One region of the Micromonospora sp. CA-246542 genome, then DNA from elsewhere that is predicted to be linked to it. Evidence: riboswitches for the same ligand, from Rfam matches in the RefSeq annotation. Region 1 holds a riboswitch; the other holds the start of a gene.
The links. Region 1 has a riboswitch for thiamine pyrophosphate ahead of ACQP0N_RS25870 (ECF transporter S component). Riboswitches for the same ligand answer to the same signal wherever they lie in the genome.

Region 1 (8,847 bases):
ATCTCGATGAGGAACGACTCCAGCTCGCCGCTGTTCCACTCGCGGAAGATCTCGGCGATCTCCGCCGGGGTGACGTCCAGCCCGGCCCGCAGCAGGTCGTACGCCTCGGCGATGAGCTGCATGTCGGCGTACTCGATGCCGTTGTGCACCATCTTGACGAAGTGCCCGGCGCCGTCCGGCCCGACGTGCGTGCAGCACGGCACACCGTCCACCTGGGCGGCGATCTTCTCGAACATCGGCCCGAGCTTCGCGTACGACTCGGTCGAGCCACCCGGCATGATGCTCGGGCCGAGCAGCGCGCCCTCCTCGCCGCCGGAGACGCCGGTGCCGCTGAAGTGCAGCCCCTGCGCGCGCAGCGACTCCTCCCGCCGGCGGGTGTCGGCGAAGTGGGCGTTGCCACAGTCGACGATGATGTCGCCCTCGTCCAGCAGCGGCACCAACTCGTCGATGACCGCGTCGGTGGGCGCACCGGCCTTGACCATCACGATCACCGCGCGGGGTCGTTCCAGCGACGCCACGAAGTCGGCCATCGACTCACCGGGCACGAAGGTGCCCTCGTCGCCGTGCTCCGCGACGAGGCTGCGGGTGCGTTCCGGGGACCGGTTGTGCACCGCCACGGTGAAGCCGTTGCGGGCCAGGTTGCGGGCCAGGTTCCGGCCCATCACCGCCAGCCCGGTCACGCCGATCTGCGCTGTCGCCTGCTGAGCCATTCGTGCCGCCACCTCTCGCCGTCGAACTGTCCCTGCGACGGTATCGCGGCATCCGGCCTCACGGGCAGGTCGTCCCACGGCGGGTCACTACCTGGTCGCGGCCCGTCCGTCCACCGCGTCCACCGGCGGACCGAGGTACCCGCTCACCCCTGGGCCAGTCGTTCCTCCACACGCGCCACCTTCCCGGTGAGCGCATCGGTGACTCCGGGCCGGACGTCGGCCTTGAGAACGACGCTCACCCGGGGCGCCTGCGCGGCCACCACGTCGACGGCCCGCTTGACCACCGCCATCACCTCGTCCCACTCGCCCTCGACGGTGGTGAACATGGCGTCGGTCCGGTTCGGCAGCCCGGACTCGCGGACCACCCGTACCGCCTCTGCCACGAGGTCGCCCACGGAGTCGCCGCCGCCCAGCGGGGTGATCGAGAACGCGATCAGCATCTGCCGATCGTGCCAGTAAATTCGGATGCGCGTCTGCCCAGCCGGTGGTTAGGGTTCCGGCATGCGTAACTGACGCCCCACTTCCGAGCCGGTCCGCCGCCCCGCGTCGCGGTCCGTGCGCTCCCGGGCGTCGCGCGTCTCCCTCCCCGCCGTTCGACGGCGTCGAGCCTGCCTGATCCCCGGTGAGCAGTCCCTTCCCACCCAACCGTCGCGCCGCGACGGTCACCAGCCGACCCGACCGACCGCCGGAGCGCGGGAACGGCCGGGACGGTCAGCACCGAAGGAGGCCCGGATGCCCGCCAGGCGTAACCCGAGAAAGTCCCGTACCCCGAAGACAACGCCGCCCGGAAAGATCCCGGCGGCCGACCACGGTCCGGTGGCCGGGGATGGCCCGGCGGCTGGTCGCGGCCCGACCCTGCCGACCCGCCCCGATGTCGCGGTCGAGCCGGCGCTGCCGGCGGCCCTGGTCGAGCCCGTGCCACTGGCAGCGCTGGTTGAGCCCCTGCCACTGGCGGCGGCGTTGGTCGACCCGGCGGCTACCGGCGAGCCGCTCCGGCCGGGAGCTGTCCCGGCCGACGCGGCGCTACCTGTCGACGTGCCGGCGGCTGTCGACGCGCCAGCGGTGGAGGATCTGCGCACGCCGGCCAGCCGACCCTCGGCACCGACGGCCGGACCGCCCACGGGCGCGGGCAACCGCTCGGCCGGCGGCCGTAGCCAGCCGGCCGGGCAGACCCGCCGCTACGCCTTCCGGCGTAGCTGACCGAGCCGTTGCGCCCGCGCGGGCGCACGATTCGGTGACGACAACTTCAGGGATGTAGTGGCCTCGCCAGTGTGGGAGGCCACTACATCCCTGAAGTTGCGCGGATCTTGCCAGCGGCCGGGCGCACGGGGACACAGCGCGCCTGGGCCTTGGCGCGCGACCGGCCTGGCGTGTGGCCGGTGTCAGCCGAGTAGGGGGCGGAAGGTTCCGGCCAGGATGCTCGTCGTCAGGGCCGCGCCGGCCAGCGCCGCCGCGCCGACGACCAGCAGCGTGTCGGCGAGCCGGAAGCGTTGCCGGCGAGCCACGGTACGGGGTGTGCCGGCGTCGAACCCGCGCGCGTCCATCGCGACGGCCAGCCGGGTGCCTCGGCGGATCGCCCCGACCAGCAGTGCGAACGCCGTGGACGCGAAGAGTCGTAGCTTGGCCACCGGGTTGCGTCCCGCGTCGACGCCGCGGGCCCGGCGGGCCATGCTGATCATCTGCCACTCCTGCCCGAGCAGCGGCACGAGCCGGAACGCGGCCAGCGCCCCGATGGCGAACCGCGCCGGCGCCTTCGCGTTCTGGATCAGCGCGTCCGCCAGGTCGGTCGGGTCGGTGGTGGCGAAGACGATCACCCCGGGCAGGGCCACCGCGAAGATCCGCAGCACCAGGCCGAGAGCGGTGAGCAGCACGCCGGTACTCACCAGCACCGGCCCGGCGTGCAGCAGGACGCGGCCGGACTGGTCGGCGGCGAAGAGCACCAGCGTGACCAGAATGCCGACGGCGCTGAGCAGCAGCGGCAGCGCCCGCCGGGCCAGTACCCGGTAGCGCAGGCCGAACAGCGGCAGCACGGCGAGTTCTACGGCGATGGCGACCGCGGGCGCCACCGGGTCGAGCGTGGCCAGCAGGGCGAACGAGAAGACCAGCGCGGCGGCGAGCTTCGCCACCGGGTTCCGGCGGGCCAGCGGTGCTCCGGGCCGGGCGACCGGCTCGATGCTGATCATGGGCGTGGCTCCTGTTCGGCGCTGCGGCGTCGGTAGCGGCGCGCCGCCGCGTTCACGATCGCTCCGAGGTGACGGTTGCGCGCCGCCGCGCTCACGACCGCTCCAGGGTGACGGTGCGGTCGGCGAGCGCGGCGACGAAGTCCGGGTCGTGGGTGACGCTGACGACGCCGTGCCCGGCGTCGCGCAGGTCGGCGAAGAGGTCGACCAGCTCGCCCCAGGTCCGCCGGTCCTGGCCGAAGGTGGGTTCGTCGCAGATCAGCAGGCGTGGCGCGGTGGCCAGGGCCGTCGCCACGCTGAGGCGTCGCGCCTCCCCACCGGAGAGGGTGTACGGGTTGGCCGCCGCGAGCCGGGTCAGTCGTAACCGCTCGAGTAGTCCGGCCACCGTCTCCTTGACCGCTGCCTCGGGTTGACCCGTCCGGCGTGGGCCGAGCGCCAGCTCGTCGAAGACGGTGCCGGTGACGAACTGGTGCTCCGGGTCCTGAAAGACCGACCCGATGCGCCGCGCCAGCGTGGGCGCGCGCCAGCGGTGCGGGGGAGTGCGATGGTGGACGCCGGCCAGCTCGGCCGAGGCGGTGACCCGGCCGGTGCCCGGTTTGAGCAGCCCGCCGAGCAGCAGCGCCAGGGTCGACTTGCCGGCACCGTTCGGTCCTCGTACGGCGAGGGCCTCTCCGGCGCGTACCGTCAGATCGGTGGGCCCCAGCCGCGACGGCAGGCCGAGCCGGTCGGCGGTGAGCAGCACGTCGCCGGCGGCGGCGGTGGCCCGGCGCGGCGCGATGGGGTGACCGGGCACCCAGACGCCCTCGGCGGCGAGGGCGTCGCCGTGCGTGGCGAAGACCGCGTCGGGTGGCCCGTCCGCGCGGATGCCGCCGCCAGGCTCCAGGACGACCACCCGGTCGACCAGCGGCAACGCCTCGGCCACCCGGTGTTCGACGAGGATCAGGGTGGTGTCGGCGTCCAGCGCGCCCGCCACGGCGCCCCGGACCAGGGCGGCGCCGTCCGGGTCGAGGTTGGCGGTCGGCTCGTCGAGCTGCAGCAGGCCGGGCCGCAGCGCCAGCGCGCCGGCCAGGGCGAGGCGCTGCTGCTCGCCGCCGGAGAGGGCGGCCGTGTTGCGGTCGCGGGGGTACGGGAAGCCGACGCGCCGCAGCGCCTCGTCGACGCGCGGCCAGATCTCATCCGTGGGTACGCCCCGGTTCTCCAACCCGAACGCGACGTCGTCGCCGCTGCGTGCCATGACCAACTGGGTCTGCGGGTCCTGAAAGACGATGCCGACCCGTTCCCGGCCCTTGCGCGGGTCGAGCCCGTCGATCTCGACGGTGCCCTCCTGCTCACCGGAGTCCTCCGGGAGCAGCCCGGCGAGCGCGGCGAGCAGGGTGCTCTTGCCGGCCCCGGAGGGCCCGAGCAGCAGCACTCGCTCCCCGTCCTCCACCCGGAGATCAACCCCGCGCAGCGCCCAGGCCCGCCGCCCGGCGTGCCGCCACCCAAAATCCCGCAGCAGTACCCCCACAACCCCTCCTCCCGGATCGTCCCCCTGTTGATCAAGAGGTTCGCGTCAGAATTTCGCCTCGCGGTGACGCGAACCTCTTGATCAACGAGGCCGGGTCGGGCGGGACAGGGTCGGACGGGACAGCGTCAGACCAGCGCGCGGGTTCGGCCTGATGGGAGGCGGTCCAAGGCGCCGGTGTTGGCCAGAGCGCGGGTGAGCGCCCAGCCGCCGACGCCCGCGATGATCGTGGCGCTGACGATGGTGAGCAGCGCGTACGGGATGCGGTAGTCGCCAAGCGCGTACTCGGCGTTCCAGACGAAGAAGTCGAACAGGGCCGCGCTGAGGCCGGTCAGCGCGCCGGCCAGCACGGCGGTCGGCAGCCGGTACGACCGGTACCGGAAGGCGGCGAACGCCAGCTCGGCCCCGATGCCCTGCACGATGCCCTGCGGGATGACCGTGCCGGCCCACTGGCTGCCCAGCAGCGCGGACACGACCGCGGCCACCGTCTCGCAGTAGAGCGCGGCGCCGGGCTTGCGGATGACCAGCCCGCCGACCACGGCCGGCATCAGCCACACGCCGTAGATCAGCGTCTGGGCCGGCGGGAAGAAGGCGAACGCGCCCTCGGTGGCGCTCCAGACCAGGCCCCAGGCCCAGAAGATGACGCCGAAGGCGACGGCGATCACCGAGGCGACCACGATGTCGATCGTGCGCCAACGGTTGGTGGTGTTGTCCATGCTGTGCTCCCAGTTCAGTGAAACGAACCAGGAGAAGACGCACGCCGCGCGTCCGGTGGCACCGGACCCACGGCGCGGCTGGAGGTCGACCGAACTCCCTGCGCTGGCATTACCCAGATCAGGTTCGAGGGTCTGCGGGCGTGCCCGCACTCTCAGCGCTGTGCGCTCCCCTGTCGGATGTGAAGTTGTCTCGCTGACGCTAGCACCGACCAGGGGTAACAGCCCAGCAGGGCGTCCCCGCGGCCGGCGCATCCGGGTCGACGCGACGACGGCTGGGTAGGCTGACGATCATGCAGGTCGACGCGCGGAGTCTGACATTCGAGGTACGCACCGGCGGCCCGTCCGACGGCGTCCCCGTCCTGCTGCTGCACGGGTTTCCGCAGCACAGCGGCGAGTGGGACGAGGTCGTCCCGCCGCTGCACGCCGCCGGCCTGCGCACGTACGCCCTCGACCAGCGGGGCTACTCGCCGGGCGCGCGCCCCGCCGAGGTGGCGGGGTACCGGATTCCCGAGCTGGTCGCCGACGCGGTCGCGGTACTCGACGCGCTCGGTCTGGACGCCGTGCACCTCGTCGGCCACGACTGGGGCGCGGTCGTGGCCTGGGCGGTGGCCGCCGCGCACCCGCAGCGGGTCCGTACGTTGACGGCGGTGTCGGTGCCGCATCCGGCGGCCATGGCACACGCGCTCGCCACGGACGGCCAGCAGAAGGCCCGGTCGTCGTACATCGCGCTGTTCCGCAAGCCGGGCAAGGCCGAGAAGGTGCTGCTCGCTTGGCACGCGACAGCGCTGCGCAAGCTGCTGGGCGGGGTGGGCGACGCCACCCGGGTCAACCGCTACGCCGAGCCGATGCGCGAGCCGGGCGCGCTCACCGCCGCTCTGAACTGGTACCGGGCCATGTCCCGCGCCGACCTGGCCGCCGTCGGCCCGGTCGCCGTACCGACCACCTACGTGTGGAGCGACCGGGACGTCGCGATCGGCCGGACCGCCGCCGAGGCGTGCGCCGCCCACGTGACCGGCGACTATCGCTTCGTACCCCTGGCCGGGGTGAGCCACTGGATCCCGGACGCCGCGCCCGCCGCGCTGGCCGAGGCGGTCCTGGCGCGGGTCGCCGGGACGGCCTGAGCCGTGCCGGGCGGAGGAGAGCCGTGACCGTTCCCGTCGGCGGGCCGGGCACCCGCCGGTCGATCGCCGCGCAACTCCGGCTGCTGGGCGTACGCCCCGGATCGACGGTGCTGGTGCACGCCGGGATGCGTCCGCTGGGCTACGTCTGCGGCGGGCCGCAGGCGCTGGTGCTCGCCCTGCGTGACGCGCTCGGCCCGGACGGCACGATCGCGGTGCCCACCCACACCCCCGACAACAGCGACCCCGCGCAGTGGCGCAACCCGCCGGTGCCGGTGGACTGGTGGCCGCTGATCCGCGCCGAGATGCCCGGCTTCGACCCGGCGGTCACGCCGAGCCGCTACATGGGCGTCCTCGCCGAGACGGTCCGCTGCTGGCCGGGAGCACTCCGCAGCACGCACCCCCACGTGTCGTTCGCGGCGCTCGGCCCGACGGCCGAGCGGGTGGTCGCCGGGCACGCCTTGGCCGACATGCTCGGCGAGGTCTCACCGCTGGCCCGGCTCTACGACCTGGACGCCGACGTGCTGCTGCTCGGGGTCGACCACAGCGTCAACACCTCGCTGCACCTGGCCGAGTACCGCCGTCCCGCCCTCGTCCGCGAGCGACTGGGCGCGGCGGTGCGGACCGCCGACGGTGGCCGCGAATGGGTGTGGTGGCAGGACGTCCGGATCGACGGGAGCGACTTCGGCGCGCTGGGCCGCGACCTCGACGAAACGACGGTGGTCCGCGTCGGTCCGGTGGGCGCCGGGACGGCGAGGTTGGTACGCCAGCGGGCGGCGGTCGACTTCGCGGTGCGGTGGTTCGCCCGCAACAGACGGACGGAGGACGTATGACGGTTCGTGGTCAGTCACCTGGCGAGCCGGTGAGCGCCGAGGACTACCTGAGGGTGGTGACCGAGACGATGTCCCGGGTGGCCGCCAGCCAGGCCGAGGCCGTGGGCCGGGCCGCCGACCTGATCGCCGACGCGGTACGCGCCGACGGGGTGGTGCACGCCTTTGGCACCGGGCACTCGGAGGCCCTCGCCATGGAGATCGCCGGCCGGGCCGGCGGGCTGGTACCCACCAACCGGATCGCCCTGCGGGACCTGGTGCTGCTCGGCGGCGAGCCGGCCGACGTGCTCGGGCCGCTACTGGAACGGGACCCGGCGGTGGCGCACCGGCTCTGGGCGTTGGCTCCCGTACGGCCCTCCGACATCTTCGTGCTCGCCTCGAACTCCGGGGTCAACGGCGCGATGGTCGAGTTCGCCACGCTGCTCAAGGAACGGGGCCACAAGCTGGTGGCGATCACCTCCGCACAGCACTCCGGCCGGATGAGCTCCCGCCACCCGTCCGGGCGCAAGCTGGCCGACCTCGCCGACGTGGTGCTCGACAACGGCGCCCCGTACGGCGACGCGACGCTGCCGTTGCCCGACGGGGGCGCGGTCGGCGCGGTCTCCTCGATCACGGCCGCGCTGCTGGCTCAGCAGATCACCGTGGAGGTGGTGGCTCGGCTGCTCGCGGTGGGTGAGCGGCCCCCGGTCTACCTGTCGGCGAACATCCCGGACGGGGACGCGCACAACAACGCGCTGGAGGCCCGGTACGCCGGACGGATCCGTCGCGGTTCCTGACGTTGCCGCGCGATGAACGGCAGGTGTCGTGAGCCTGTTTCGCGCTCGGTCGTGTGGGGCATTGGCGTTGCTGCCGGCGGCCAGGACCGTCGGCAGTACCGTCTTACCGGAGGTAGCGCGTGTCCAAGGAGACCGAGAAGCAACGCTGGCAGCGCAACTTCGCCGATCTACTCCAGGAGTTGCGGGTCGCCCAGACCGGCGTGCAGATCCTCTTCGCCTTCCTGCTCACCCTGCCGTTCAGCAACGGCTTCACCCGGACCAGCGAGTTCCAGCGCGACGTCTACATCGTCGCCCTGCTTGCCGCGGCCGCCGCCACCGCGATGATCATTTCGCCGGTGGCGTTCCACCGGGCGCTGTTCCGCCAGGGGCGCAAGCCGGAACTGGTGCGGTTCGCGCACCGCATGGCGACCGGCGGCCTCGCCTTCATGCTGATCGCCATGGTCAGCGCGGTGCTGCTGATCACCGACTTCGTGCTGGACCGGCCGATCGCCTTCGTGTTGAGCGCGCTGGCCGGGCTCTGGTTCCTCGTCTTCTGGGTGCTCCTGCCGTTCGCCCGGCGCAACTGGGGTGACGACGACATCGACGACGAGGACGACGACCCGGAGACGCCCACCGTCGGCTGACCTCCGTCGATGTTCACGCCACGCTACCCCTGGGTAACAACCGGGGGTAGCGTGGCGTTAGTCGCACACGTTGAGCAGCCGCACCGAGCTTCGAGGGGGCAGCCGTGACCACGACACAGGACGGCCGACCGGCACCGGACGGCCCCGAATCCGGTCCTGCCCCCGAACCCGGTGCCTCGGCCGGCACCGCCGCGCCGCTGCCCGCCGAGGCGGGCCAGGTCTCCGAGAAGGAGGCCCGCAGGGTCGCCGAGGCCGCCCGCGAGTCCACCTGGGACCGTCCCAGCTTCGGCAAGGAACTGTTCCTCGGCCGGTTCCGGCTCGACCTCATCGACCCGTGGCCGCGGTCCGACCCGGACGACGTGGCCCGCGCCGAGGAGTTCCTCGACCAGC
Region 2 (8,847 bases), 670 kb from region 1:
GGAACGTGTAGTCGTTGTACGCCTCGTTCGTGCCCGTGCAGTACGGCCAGCCGTAGTTGCCGGGGGTCACGACGTTCCACTCGACCAGACCCCGCGGGCCCCGGTCCGGGTTGTTCGAGTTGGCGTCCGGCCCGTAGTCACCGACGTACAGCGTGTCGGTCTTCGGGTCGGTGCCGATCCGGAACGGGTTGCGGAAGCCCATCGCGTAGATCTCGGGACGCGTCTTCTCGGTGCCCGCCGGGAAGAGGTTGCCGGACGGGACGGTGTACGTGCCGTTGTCCTCCGGGTGGATCCGGAGCACCTTGCCGCGCAGGTCGTTCGTGTTGGCCGACGTGCGCTGCGAGTCGTAGTCCTGGCGACCCGGACGCTCGTCGAGCGGCGCGTACGCGTTCGACTCGAACGGGTTGGTGTTGTCACCGGTGGCCAGGTACAGGTTGCCGGCGCTGTCGAAGGTCATGCTGCCGCCCGCGTGGCAGCAGGTGTTGCGCTGGGTGTCGACCCGCAGCACCTGCTTCTCGCTCGCCAGGTCGATGGTGTCGCCGGTTACGGTGAACCGGGACAGCAGGTTCCGCGTGACGTTGTCGTTCGGGGCGTAGTACAGGTACACCCACTTGTTGGTGGCGAAGTCCGGGTCGAGCCGGATGCCGATCAGGCCGTCCTCGTTGCCGGTGAAGACGTCCAGGTCGACGGCGGTGACGGTGTTGCCGGTGTCCGGCTTGATGATCTGCACCCGACCGTCGCGTTCGATGTAGAAGACCCGCCCGTCGGGGGCGATGTCCAGCTCCATCGGGTTGCTGGTGTTGCTGTCCAGCGTGACCTTCTCGAAGTTGGAGGTCTTCGACGCGCCGCAGTCGGCGTCGACCACGCCGGCCGCCGTCTGGATGCCGCCGAGCAGGTGCTTGAGGAACTCGGGCTCGGCGTACGACTCACGGGTGTGCCCGCCGCCGGTGTACCAGGAGCGGCCACCGTCGAAGTCCTGGCACCACGCCGTCGGGTGGTCGGCGCCCATCGCGCCGGCGCCCGGGGTGTAGCTCTTCTCGTCCAGGCTGGCCAGGACGTGCACGTCCGACCGGGGGTTGGTCTGGAAGTTGTACCACTCGTCGAACCGGGACCAGCGTTCCGGCAGTCCGGCGGTGGACGGGTGGGCCGGGTCCTCCACCTTGACGGTGGCCTGCTGGTTCTGGGGGTGGTTGGCGAAGTACGCGCCGACCAGGTCGCCGTACCAGGCCCAGCTGTACTCGGTGTCCGAGGCGGCGTGGACGCCGACGTAACCGCCGCCGGCCTTCACGTACCGCTCGAAGGCCGCCTGCTGGTCGGCGTTGAGAACGTCGCCGGTGGTGGAGAGCCAGATCACGGCCTTGTACTTGGCGAGGTTGGCGTCGCTGAACGCGGCGCCGTCCTCGGTGGTGTCCACCGTGAAGCCGTTGGTGGCGCCGAGCTGCTGGATGGCGGCGATGCCGGTGGGGATGGCGTCGTGCCGGAAGCCGGCGGTCTTCGAGAAGATCAGGACGGAGTAGGGGTCGGCCGCTGCGGCCTTCGGCGCCTTCGGCACCGCCTGGGAGAGCGGAGCCGCGACAGGCACGTCTCGCGCGGGGATCTGCGCTCCGGTCGGAGCCGCCTGCGCCGGGGACCCGATGAGGGCCGTCGACGTCAGCGCGAGGGACAACAGGGTAGCGGTGAGTGGTAAACGGGCACGACGAGAACGGGACACGCCGCCTCCAATGTCGCGGTGGACAGGGATCGCGGGGCCGGCTCGCCGAAGACCGTCCCAGATGGAGCCGGTGGGGACGCCGTGCCAAGGCGTCCACGCCGGCATTTTGTCGAATCGCTGAACAAATTAGTTCTGCTGCATCGATGTCCGGCAAGATGCCGGCGGGTAACGGTTCTGCAACGGCGGGCGACATTCCGAACAGGACAGGAAAAAGCACCCCGATCGATGCGCCGCCTGGGGGCCGACGACCCACCCTTGGCAGAGGAGGCCGAACTGTCGTACGGTGACACGCAAGTAACCCACGGGAGCCCGGTGTACCGGGCTGAGAGGGGGGCTGACAGCCCCCGACCGTCGAACCTGATCCGGGTAATGCCGGCGCAGGGAGGAGCGTTGCCGTGCCGTCCCTTGGACGACTGCATCTGATCACCGACACCCGACCCGGGCGCGATCCCCTCACCGTGGTCCGGGCCGCCCTCGCGGCGGCCCGCGCCGACCTCGTCGTGCAGGTCCGGGTCCAGGACTCCGCCACCGACCGCGAGGCGTACGACCTGGCCGCCCGGGTGCTCGCGCTGTGCGCGGCGTACGGGGCGACGTGCCTGGTCAACGACCGACTGCACGTGGCGCTGGCGGTCGGCGCCGCCGGTGGACACGTCGGCGCCGACGACCTGCCGGTCGCCGCGGCCCGGCACGTGCTCGGCCCCACCGGCGTGCTGGGCGTCACCGCCCGCGAGCCGCGCGGCGCGGTCGAGGCGGTCGTCGCCGGGGCCACCTACCTCGGCGTCGGCCCGTGCCACGCCACCAGCACCAAGGCCGGCCTGCCCGAACCCATCGGGTCCGTCGGGGTACGCGACGTCGTCGACGCCGTCGACGTGCCGGTCATCGCGATCGGGGGAGTGACCGCCGACCGGGTGCCGGCGCTGCGCGCCGCCGGGGCGTACGGGGTGGCCGTGGTCGGGGCGGTCTCCTCGGCCGCCGATCCCGGGCGGGCGACCGCCGACCTGCTGCGGGCGCTGGCGTGACCCGCGCCGACGTGGCGGTGGTGGGTGCGGGCCCGATCGGGCTGGCGATCGCGTGGCGCTGTGCCACCCGTGGACTACGCGTCGAGGTGCACGACCCGACTCCCGGGTCGGGGGCGTCGGCCGTCGCCGCCGGGATGCTCTCCCCGGTCGCCGAGGCGTACTTCGGGGAACGGCGACTGACCGAGCTGCTGGTGGCCTCCGCCGCGCGTTGGCCCGCGTTCGCCGCCGAGCTGACCGAGGCCAGCGACGCCACGATCGGCTACCGGACCGAGGGCACCCTGATGGTCGGGCTGACCGGCGACGACCTGGCCGAGGCCCGCCGGCTGTGGGCGTACCAACAGGGTCTGGATCTGCCGGTGACGCCGCTGCGCCCCAGTGAGCTGCGCGACCGCGAGCCGGCGCTCGCGCCCCGGGTGCGCGGCGGCGCGCTCGCGCCTACCGACCACCAGGTCGATCCCCGGCGACTGGTGCCGGCGCTGCGCACGGCCGCGCGGCGGGCCGGCGCGGCGTTCGTGCCGCGGCCGGTCCGGCGGCTGTCCGATGTGGACGCCGGGATTACCGTGGTCGCGGCCGGTTGCGGCGCGGCCGCCCTCACCGGCCTGCCGGTGCGGCCGGTGAAGGGGCAGATCCTCCGGCTGCGCGCGCCCGGCGGCGTCGCGCCGGGCTTCCGGCACGTGATCCGGGGTACGCCGACGGCGAGCACGTGTACCTGGTGCCCCGCGCCGACGGCGAGGTGGTGCTCGGCGCGACGGTCGAGGAGCGGTCGGACACCACCGTCACCGCCGGCGCGGTGCAGCGGCTGCTGCGCGCCGGCGTCGACCTGCTGCCCGAACTGACCGAGTACGACCTGGTGGAGGCCGTCGCCGGGCTGCGCCCCGGCACCCCGGACAACGCGCCGATCCTCGGGCCGCTGCCCGGCCGGCCGGACGTGCTGGCCGCCACCGGGCACCACCGGCACGGCATCGTCCTGACCCCGGTCACCGCCGAGGCGATCACCGACCTGGTGCTCACCGGAGTGCCCGACCCGCTGCTCAGCGGCTTCGGCGCCGACCGGTTCGCCGGGCCGACAGGCAGTTTCGAGGAGGAGTGATGGAGCTGACGGTGAACGGAGCCGGGCGCCGCGTCCCCGGCGGCGCGTCGGTGGCCGACCTGGTCCAGGACGTCGCGCCGCACCAGCGTGGCGTCGCGGTCGCGGTCAACGGCGAGGTGGTGCCCCGGGCCGGTTGGCCGGCCACGGAACTGCGCGACGGCGACCGCGTCGAGGTGCTCACCGCCGCGCAGGGCGGGTGAGCGGCGTGCCCTTCGAACTGGGTGGGGAGACGTTCGGCTCGCGGTTGATCCTCGGCACCGGCGGAGCCGCCAACCTGCACGTGCTGGAGCAGGCGATCCGGGCGTCCGGCACGGAACTGGTCACGCTGGCGCTGCGCCGGGTGGACACCGCGCCGGGCACCGGAGGCGGGCTGCTGGACCTGCTGGACCGGTGCGGCGTACGGCTGCTGCCGAACACCGCCGGCTGCCACACCGCGACCGAGGCGGTGAAGGTGGCCCGGCTGGCGCGCGACGCGTTCGACACCGACTGGGTGAAATTGGAGGTCATCGGCGACGAGCGGACGCTGCTGCCCGACGGGGTGGAGCTGCTCCGCGCCGCCGAGGAACTCGTCGCCGACGGTTTCACGGTGCTGCCGTACACCAGTGACGACCCGGTGCTCGCCCGCCGCCTCGCCGACGTGGGCTGCGCCGCGGTGATGCCCGCCGGAGCGCCGATCGGCTCGGGACTCGGCATCGGCAACCCGCACCACATCCGGCTGATCCGGCAGAGCGTGGACGTGCCGGTGATCCTCGACGCCGGCATCGGCACCGCCTCCGACGCGGCGCTCGCCATGGAGCTGGGCTGCGACGCCGTCCTGCTGGCCAGCGCGGTAACGCGGGCCGCCGACCCGGTGGCGATGGCCACGGCGATGCGGTACGCCGTCGAGGCCGGCCGCCTCGCGGCGGGCGCGGGCCGGATCGCCCGACGCTTCCACGCCCTCGCGTCCACTCCCGACGAGGGAAGACCGAACCTGTGACGGGGCCGGTCCCGTCGGGGGTCGTCCTGTTGACCGATCGGCTGGTCGCCCGGAGCGGTCTCGAACGGGTCGTGGCGGGGGCGGTCGCCGGGGGAGTGCGCTGGGTCGTGCTGCGGGAGAAGGACCTGCCCCGCGCCGAGCGCGCCGCCCTCGCCGTCGAGCTACGCGCGATCCTCGCCGACGTCGGCGGAACCCTCATCGTGGCCGGCCCCGACCCACTGGGTGGCGATGCCGTCCACCTGCCGGCCGCCGGCCCGTACCCGCCGCCACCGGCCCGCCTGGTCGGCCGTTCCTGCCACAACGAAATCGAACTGAACCGCCTCACCACCGAGCACTACGCCACCCTCTCCCCAATCTGGCCCACCACAACAAAACCCGGCTACGGCCCACCCCTAGAAGCCGCCGGCCTACGAAAGCTGGCCGAGGTCAGCCCGGTGCCCCTGTTGGCGCTGGGTGGCATCGAAACTCCGGAACAGGTAACCGCCTGCGTGCAGGCAGGCGCCGTCGGAGTGGCAGTGCTAGGCGCCCTCATGCGCGCAGAAAACCCCAAGAAAACAGCCCACCAACTGAGCAACGCCTTCGAAGAGGCGATCACCCAGAAGGTTCAAAGAAGCCGGCACGGGCGCACGGAGGTCCCCCGGTCAGGGCTGCGGCCGACCGTGCCCACGCAGGGATCAAGCCTGACCGCCCGGAGTGGGCACGGTCGGCCGCAGCCCGAAACCGCGACCACGAAGGAAAGCCAGTGACCCCGAAAACCACGTTAACCATCGCCGGCTCCGACTCCGGCGCCGGCGCGGGCATCCAGGCGGACCTCAAGGTCTTCGCGGCGCTCGGCGCGTACGGCACGAGTGTCCTCACGGCGGTCACCGCGCAGAACACCCGGGGTGTCGACGCCGTCCTGCCGTTGCCACCGCGCACGGTCGCGGAGCAGTTGGACAGCGTGCTCGCCGACTTCACCGTGGGCGCGGTCAAGACGGGGATGCTCGGCACCCCGGCCGTCGCCGACGTGGTGGCTCAGGCCGCCCGGGACGGCCGGTTGCCCCAGCTCGTCGTCGATCCGGTGCTGGTCGCGACGAGCGGCCACCGGCTGGGCGTGGTGGGCGCGGTGGAGCGGCTGCTCCCGTACGCCCGGGTGGCGACGCCGAACTGCGCGGAGGCCGCGGCCATCACCGGACGCGGAGTGGACGACGTCGCGGGGATGGTCGTGGCCGCCGAGGCCCTCGCGGCCGGCGGCCCGGAGTACGTGGTGGTCACCGGCGGCGACGTCGCTGGGGACGAGGCGGTCGACGTGCTGTGCGGCGGCGGCGTCACCACCCTGCTGCGCGGTCCCCGGGTGGACACCCGGCACACCCACGGCACCGGCTGCTCGTTCTCGGCGGCCATCGCCGTGCGGCTGGCGCTGGGCGATCCGGTGCCGGCGGCGGTGCAGGTCGCCAAGGAGTACGTGTTCCGCGCGCTGACCGGCGGGCGGGGCTGGGAGCTGGGCACGGGGCGCGGACCGCTGGATCACTTCGGCTGGTCCGCCTGATCACCAGGGAGGTTGTCATGCAGGCACGAGGCAAGGTGTACGTCGAGGGGTCGCGGCCGGATGTGCGGGTGCCGTTCGCGGAGGTGCCGCTGACCGGTGACCATCCGCCGGTACGGCTCTACGACACGTCCGGCCCGGGGTCCGACCCGGCGGTGGGGTTGCCGGCGCTGCGTGGTCCGTGGATCGCCGAGCGCGGTGACGTGGCCCCGGTGCGGGGCGCGGGCACGCCGCTGGCCGGCGCGGACGGTCGCCGGCCCACGCAGCTCGCGTACGCGCGGGCCGGTGTGGTGACGCCGGAGATGGAGTTCGTGGCGATCCGGGAGAACGTCGACCCGGAGCTGGTACGGACCGAGATCGCCGCCGGCCGGGCGGTGCTGCCGCTGAACGTGAACCACCCGGAGTGCGAGCCGGCGATCATCGGCAAGGCGTTCCTGGTCAAGGTGAACGCCAACATCGGCACGTCGGCGGTCAGCTCGTCGGTGGCCGAGGAGGTGGAGAAGCTGACCTGGGCGACCCGGTGGGGCGCGGACACCGTGATGGACCTGTCCACGGGCAAGCGGATCCACGAGACCCGGGAGGCGATCGTGCGCAACTCCCCGGTGCCGATCGGGACGGTGCCGATCTACCAGGCGCTGGAGAAGGTCGGCGGCGACCCGGTGAAGTTGAGCTGGGAGGTGTTCGCCGAGACCGTCATCGAGCAGGCCGAGCAGGGCGTGGACTACATGACGGTGCATGCCGGGGTGCTGCTGCCGTACGTGCCGCTGGCCGTGGACCGGGTGACCGGGATCGTCTCCCGGGGCGGCTCGATCATGGCGGCCTGGTGCCTGGCGCACCACGAGGAGAACTTCCTGTACACCAACTTCGCGGAGCTGTGTGCGATCCTCGCGCGCTACGACGTGACGTTCTCGCTCGGTGACGGGCTGCGGCCCGGCTCGATCGCGGACGCCAACGACGAGGCGCAGTTCGCCGAACTGCGCACCCTCGGCGAGTTGACGACTGTCGCCTGGGAGCACGACGTCCAGGTGATGATCGAGGGCCCCGGCCACGTGCCCATGCACAAGATCAAGGAGAACGTGGACCTCCAGCAGGAGTGGTGCCACGAGGCCCCGTTCTACACGCTCGGGCCGTTGACCACCGACATCGCGCCCGCGTACGACCACATCACCTCCGCGATCGGCGCGGCGATGATCGGCATGTTCGGCACCGCCATGCTCTGCTACGTCACTCCGAAGGAGCACCTCGGCCTGCCGGACCGCGACGACGTGAAGGCCGGCGTGATCGCGTACAAGATCGCCGCCCATGCCGCCGACCTGGCCAAGGGGCACCCCGGCGCGCAGGCGTGGGACGACGCGCTGTCGAAGGCGCGGTTCGAGTTCCGCTGGGAGGACCAGTTCAACCTCTCGCTGGACCCGGAGACCGCGCGCTCGTACCACGACGCGACCCTGCCCGCCGAGCCAGCGAAGACGGCGCACTTCTGCTCGATGTGCGGTCCGAAGTTCTGCTCCATGAAGATCACCCAGGAGCTGAAGGAGTACGCCGCCCGCGGCATGAAGGACAAGTCGGAGGAGTTCGTCTCCGGCGGCGGGAAGGTCTACCTGCCCCTGGCCTGACGTTTGGCATGGTCAACCCCGGGTTCCGGGAAGTCGGGGCGTCCTGGCCGGCAGGAAGGCCCGGCTTCCCGGAACCCGGGGTCGATCAGGTCAGTCGCGGTGGTGGCGGCCGGTGGAGCGCAGCGAGCGACGGCCGCTCTCCTGCTCGGGCTCGTTGTCGGTGACCGGCTTGCTGAGGCCGGCGACCCAGTCGACGAACTCCTCGTCCTGCGAGGGCAGCGGCTCCGCCGCGTCGGGCGCGGGTCGGCTCTCCTCGTCGGCCCGCACCCGGTTACGTCGGAACAGGCCGCCGAGCCGCCCCCGCCGGGAGGACCGCCCGTCGTCCGTGGACGTCCGCGCGGGGTCGTTCGCCGGCTCGGCACTGCCGGCGGTGGTGGACGGGCCCCCCTGCTCCGGTACGACCGGAGGGATCGACGGCGGCACGATGGACCTCGCCAGGGCGGCCATCGCGCTGGCCTGGTCGGCCCGGCCGGTCGTACCGGGGGCCGGGTCCGGCGTGCTGACGGCTGGTCCGGCGGTGCCGGCGGGCGGTGCGCTGGTGTTCTGGTCCGGCGTACCGGTGCTCTGATCCGATGATCTGGCGCGGCGGGTGGTGTCGAAGGCGTCCCAGGTGGGCACCCGGCTCAGGTCGGGCAGGGGTGCCCGGTGCCGGAAGCGGGGCGTCCAGTCGGTCGACTCCTCGGCGCTCGCGGGCGCATCCGCAGCCGACGGTTCCGGGTCGGTCGACGCCGTGGTCCACGACGGGGTGGCCGACCAGGCCGGTGCTGCCGGCGTCCAGCGGTCGGCCCCCGCGTCGCCCGCCGTCGGCTCGCCGAACAGCGAAGCGCCGGTGCCACCCTCGGGTTCGGTGCGGCGGCCCGCCCTCGACTCCGGGACCGGCGTGGAGCCTCCGGCGGGCAGGTCCGCACTCCCC

Region 2: linked by a shared signal. The riboswitch ahead of thiE (thiamine phosphate synthase) and the one ahead of ACQP0N_RS25870 (ECF transporter S component) in region 1 are both predicted to bind thiamine pyrophosphate.

What each region holds. Positions count from the first base shown of each region.
Region 1 is NZ_CP192040.1:5,594,914-5,603,760, reverse strand. Features, by position in the region: gene gndA (NADP-dependent phosphogluconate dehydrogenase) at 1-710, opposite strand, end outside; gene ACQP0N_RS25890 (MTH1187 family thiamine-binding protein) at 854-1,150, opposite strand; gene ACQP0N_RS25885 (hypothetical protein) at 1,443-1,910, shown strand; gene ACQP0N_RS25880 (energy-coupling factor transporter transmembrane component T family protein) at 2,093-2,893, opposite strand; gene ACQP0N_RS25875 (ABC transporter ATP-binding protein) at 2,985-4,397, opposite strand; gene ACQP0N_RS25870 (ECF transporter S component) at 4,523-5,110, opposite strand; TPP riboswitch at 5,188-5,292, opposite strand; gene ACQP0N_RS25865 (alpha/beta fold hydrolase) at 5,401-6,231, shown strand; gene ACQP0N_RS25860 (aminoglycoside N(3)-acetyltransferase) at 6,255-7,061, shown strand; gene ACQP0N_RS25855 (sugar isomerase domain-containing protein) at 7,058-7,834, shown strand; gene ACQP0N_RS25850 (DUF6328 family protein) at 7,954-8,457, shown strand; gene ACQP0N_RS25845 (acyl-CoA dehydrogenase family protein) at 8,562-8,847, shown strand, end outside.
Region 2 is NZ_CP192040.1:6,268,521-6,277,367, reverse strand. Features, by position in the region: gene ACQP0N_RS29095 (ThuA domain-containing protein) at 1-1,711, opposite strand, end outside; TPP riboswitch at 2,003-2,112, shown strand; gene thiE (thiamine phosphate synthase) at 2,107-2,730, shown strand; partial or broken gene thiO (glycine oxidase ThiO) at 2,727-3,820, shown strand; gene thiS (sulfur carrier protein ThiS) at 3,820-4,020, shown strand; gene ACQP0N_RS29075 (thiazole synthase) at 4,017-4,796, shown strand; gene ACQP0N_RS29070 (thiamine phosphate synthase) at 4,793-5,542, shown strand; gene thiD (bifunctional hydroxymethylpyrimidine kinase/phosphomethylpyrimidine kinase) at 5,539-6,324, shown strand; gene thiC (phosphomethylpyrimidine synthase ThiC) at 6,342-7,934, shown strand; gene ACQP0N_RS29055 (hypothetical protein) at 8,025-8,847, opposite strand, start outside.